One region of the Bacillus sp. WC2503 genome, then DNA from elsewhere that is predicted to be linked to it. Evidence: riboswitches for the same ligand, from Rfam matches in the RefSeq annotation. Region 1 holds a riboswitch; the other holds the start of a gene.
What was found. A riboswitch is a leader RNA that binds a small molecule or an ion and turns the genes downstream of it on or off. The one in region 1 is predicted to bind S-adenosylmethionine.
Positions count from the first base shown of each region.

Region 1 (2,464 bases):
AAAGATTTCTTTGATGAAACCATTCATTTTGCTAATAAACATAATATATTAGTCGTTCACGATTTTGCTTACGGTGCGATCGGATTTGATGGTCAAAAACCGGTTAGTTTCTTGCAAGCAGACGGTGCAAAAGATATAGGAATTGAAATTTACACATTATCCAAAACTTTCAATATGGCTGGATGGCGTATTGCTTTTGCCATAGGGAATGAAAGTGTCATCGAAACAATTAACCTATTGCAAGATCATATGTATGTTAGTATTTTTGGTGCAGTTCAAGACGCTGCCCGCGAAGCGCTATTAAGTTCACAATCTTGCGTCGTAGATCTTGTAAATAGTTACGAATCTCGAAGAAATGCTCTTATTTCAGCTTGTCACTCTATCGGTTGGAATGTAGACATCCCAACCGGATCCTTCTTTGCATGGCTTCCTGTACCAGAAGGCTATACATCTGAGCAATTTTCTGATATTTTGCTAGAAAAAGCACACGTTGCAGTTGCTCCTGGTGTTGGATTTGGTGAACACGGTGAAGGATACGTCCGCGTTGGTCTCTTGCACACAGAAGAACGATTACGAGAAGCAATTAATCGAATTGATAAATTAAATTTTTTCAAAAAGTCGTTGACAACATGAAAAATATCTGACAAAATTCAGTTATCTTAAAAATTTAAACATTTCTAAATACTTCTTATCAAGAGCAGGTGGAGGGACGAGCCCGACGAAACCCGGCAACCGATCTACAATTGTAGACACGGTGCTAATTCTCGCAGCATTACGCTGACAGATAAGGAGCTGGTTGTAAAAAAACCTCTCCTTAGCTGAGAGGTTTTTTTATTTAACTAGGAGGTTATAACAATGAGCGGAATTATAGCGACGTATTTAATCCATGACGATTCACTTAACTTAGACAAAAAGGCTGAACAAATTGCACTCGGTTTAACAATTGGCTCTTGGACTCATTTGCCACATTTATTACAAGAACAATTAAAACAACATAAAGGCAACGTCATTCATATTGAGGAATTAGATGAACAAGAACATATCAATTCGTATCTACGCAAAAAAGTAAAACGTGGGATTATTAAAATCGAATACCCATTATTAAATTTCAGTCCAGATTTACCAGCGATTTTAACAACTACATTCGGAAAGTTATCACTTGATGGCGAAGTGAAATTAATTGACTTAACGTTTTCAGACGAATTAAAAAAGCACTTTCCTGGTCCAAAATTCGGTATAGACGGTATTCGAAATCGTGTACAAGTGTATAACCGTCCCCTTTTAATGAGCATTTTCAAAGGAATGATTGGACGAAATATTGGATACTTAAAAACTCAATTACGCGATCAAGCAATTGGTGGTGTGGATATCGTAAAAGATGATGAAATTTTATTCGAGAACTCCTTAACACCACTTGCGAAGCGAATTGTATCTGGAAAAGAAGTTTTACAATCCGTATATGAAACATACGGCCATAAAACATTATATGCCGTAAATTTAACAGGGCGAACTTTCGACTTAAAAGAAAATGCGAAACGCGCAGTGCAGGCTGGTGCTGATATTCTATTATTTAATGTATTTGCTTACGGACTAGATGTACTACAATCACTGGCAGAAGATGATGAAATCCCAGTTCCTATTATGGCACACCCTGCTGTAAGTGGTGCTTATTCAGCATCCAAGCTATATGGGGTCTCATCTCCATTATTACTTGGAAAGCTACTACGTTATGCTGGTGCTGATTTTTCTTTATTCCCGTCTCCATACGGAAGTGTTGCGTTAGAAAAGGAAGAGGCTTTCAACATTTCAAACTATCTAACTGAAGACGATGCGTTTTTCAAGAAAAGTTTCTCTGTCCCATCTGCTGGCATTCATCCTGGTTTCGTTCCCTTTATTCTACGAGACTTCGGTAAAGATGTTGTTATTAATGCGGGCGGCGGCATACATGGGCATCCGTATGGGGCGCAAGGTGGTGGAAAGGCTTTCCGCACTGCAATTGATGCTACTTTGCAAGGTAATCTACTCCATGAAGTAGATGACATAAATTTGCATAGCGCACTACAAATATGGGGAAATCCCTCTTATGAGGTGAAATTATGAGTATTCAAGTATTTTGTGATTTCGATGGTACGATTACAAATAACGATAACATTATGTCGATTATGGAAAAATTCGCACCACCAGAAGCAGAAGAAATAAAGCAAAGAATTTTATCACAAGAGCTTTCTATTCAAGAAGGTGTTTCTCAATTATTTCAATTGCTACCTACTAATTTGCATGATGATATAATTCAATTTTTAAAAGAAACTGCCGAAATTCGTAGTGGCTTTCGTGAATTTATACAATTTGTAAATGAAAATAATATTTCTTTTTACGTTGTATCAGGTGGAATGGATTTCTTCGTCTATCCACTCTTACAAGGAATCATTCCAAAAGAGCAAATTTACTGTAATGAAACAGACTT
Region 1 covers NZ_JBQYMD010000001.1:3,300,925-3,303,388, forward strand. Annotated here, with positions in the region: gene ACUN26_RS16785 (pyridoxal phosphate-dependent aminotransferase) at 1-633, shown strand, start outside; SAM riboswitch class I at 686-791, shown strand; gene mtnW (2,3-diketo-5-methylthiopentyl-1-phosphate enolase) at 856-2,100, shown strand; gene ACUN26_RS16795 (2-hydroxy-3-keto-5-methylthiopentenyl-1-phosphate phosphatase) at 2,097-2,464, shown strand, end outside.

Region 2 (2,464 bases), 850 kb from region 1:
TTGAGCCGATGCCGATTCTTTCTTTACGATTTACTTCTTCACCTAGTAGTTCTAGTTCTTCCGCTACGATGTCGTTATATGTTTTTGTTACGAGTAGTTCATCAATTTCATTTTGGAATTGATGAATTTTTACTTTTGCACCTGTTGCTAACGCTGCTCCTTGTGCTATATTTCTTACTTTTTCTGTTACTTCCGCACATCTTTTTCGCGTAGCTGCACGGATGAAGAACCTTGCTGCGGCATAGTCAGGAATAATATTAGGTGCTTTTCCGCCTTCTGTAATGACGCCATGAATTTTCACGTCTAAGGGAAGTTGTTGGCGAAGTGCATTAATACTGTTGTAAAGCTGAATCACCGCATCTAATGCGTTAATCCCTTCTTCAGGTGAAGCTGCGGCATGAGCTGTTTTTCCGTAAAAATGAAAATCAAGTGGATCGACTGCTAGTGAAGGGTTCGTCGTCGCTGTCTTTCCGCTCGGATGAATCATAAGCGCCGCATCAATGTTTTTAAATAACCCAGCTTTTACATAACTCGACTTTGCGCTACCATTAGGCCCGCCCTCTTCTGCTGGTGTTCCAAACACGACAACTTCTCCGCCGATTTCTTCAAGCGTTTCTGATAATGCGATTGCTGCTGCAACGCTAATTGTGCCAATTAAATTGTGACCACACGCATGACCGAGTCCTGGTAAAGCATCATATTCCGCTAAAAATGCGATAACTGGTCCTTGTTTTCCTGAACTTTTTCGTGCGATAAAACCTGTTTCATGCCCAGCTATATTATGCTGCAGCTGAAAACCAGCACTACCTAGTAATAAACTTAACGTTCTTGATGCATAAAATTCTTGATTACCAATCTCTGGATTCGCATGAATATCATGACTTGTTTTTATGTACTTTTCCTTATTTCTTTCTATGCTCTCTTCAATTGTTTTTCTTTGTGACGTTACTCTTGTCGCTCCCATTTTTCTTCCTCCTTTTATTTTCACGTAAAAAAGCCTCTTTCTAAAGGATAGAAAGAGGCTTCTGTATATACAGTCAAAATGAGCTTCTTTCTTATCTTTCAAGTTACCTTGCTGGAATTGGCACAGTATTCGTAAAGAATCCGCTGCCGAGGTGTCATAGGGCCAGTCCCTCAACCTCTCGTGATAAGAATTTTCATAAAATTGTATTAAATTATTTTCATTCTAAGTTCATCCCAAGCAAAAGTCAAGGAATTCCTATCCGAATTTACCGAATATCTAAAAATCCTTTTAATACACCAATTGTCTCAGGTGCTTGTAGTCTTGCACATATGTACGGAAATTCCGTACTACCTTCAAACATCATTTGAGATGTGAGTGGTGCCCCTGCCCAAAAGATTTCATCATCGATTAATACAAATGGGAATGCTTTATTTTGTCTTTGTAACTTTACGTTTTTTAACGGAACTGGTCCATCACTATAAACCGTTATTTGTGCATTTGTACGCATTAACGCTTGCCATACTCGTTTATCTACTTGCTTCGTACTTGGAAGTGAAATAATGATTTTTCGTTTTGCAGCTAAAATATCTTTTAATAGCCCTTTCGTTTCCTCCAGATTCATTTCCATAAACCAGCGTAATCGTTTCGATATTTTCCGCTCCCATAATTGTCTGGATGTCGTGCGATCATACACATCCCCGTGACGTTCTATATGAGCTGTTAATTGTGATAAGGCTTGTTTTCTCGAAAGATTTTTACGCATATAATGGCAATCCGATAATTGAATGAACTTCCCTCTCGCTCTCGTTACTGCTACATTGACGAGGCGATGGTTTTTATGGTCAAAGAATAACACACCAGGTCGTTCTTGTGGATAACTATCAACAGTATCAAAGATCATCATATCTCTTTCAGAACCTTGAAACTTATGAACTGTCGCCGCTAATACTGGTATGTTTTGATATTTCGTTCTCTGCAACATTTCCCTGATACACGTTGATAAAAAGCGTGACTGCGCCCTGTAAGGCGTAACCACACCGATCGATTGCACACCATCTAGCAGTCCGATTAACATCATTTGCATCGCTACTAAACCAGACATAATATTAAAACGAGAACCCGAAGCAGCATCTTTTAACGAAAATGCTCCCATTAAACTCGTATCAAATAAAACACTCGCCTCATTTGCGAACGGCTGTAACTGTGCAAGTTCTTTACGCTCTGAAACAGACGGATGATCGTATACTCTATTTTTATAAATAAATGAATTCGTAAACTTCGATATGTCCGCATGCATACGTCTTTGTTCCTGCAACATAAAAAGGTTGGGATGTGCTTCTGATTTATTTACAGAATCAACAATGCCGGCATGATAAAACATATCTTCGCCGAGCCATTTCCGAACGAGTTCATGATTCGCCATCGCAATCGGAGGTAACTGTAAAAAGTCACCACAAACGACGATACGTTTTCCGAGTGAAGCAGCTAATGCGATTTGCG
Region 2 covers NZ_JBQYMD010000001.1:2,452,638-2,455,101, forward strand. Annotated here, with positions in the region: gene ACUN26_RS12555 (M20 family metallopeptidase) at 1-964, opposite strand, end outside; SAM riboswitch class I at 1,053-1,154, opposite strand; gene ACUN26_RS12560 (AAA domain-containing protein) at 1,230-2,464, opposite strand, start outside.
Region 2: linked by a shared signal. The riboswitch ahead of ACUN26_RS12555 (M20 family metallopeptidase) and the one ahead of mtnW (2,3-diketo-5-methylthiopentyl-1-phosphate enolase) in region 1 are both predicted to bind S-adenosylmethionine.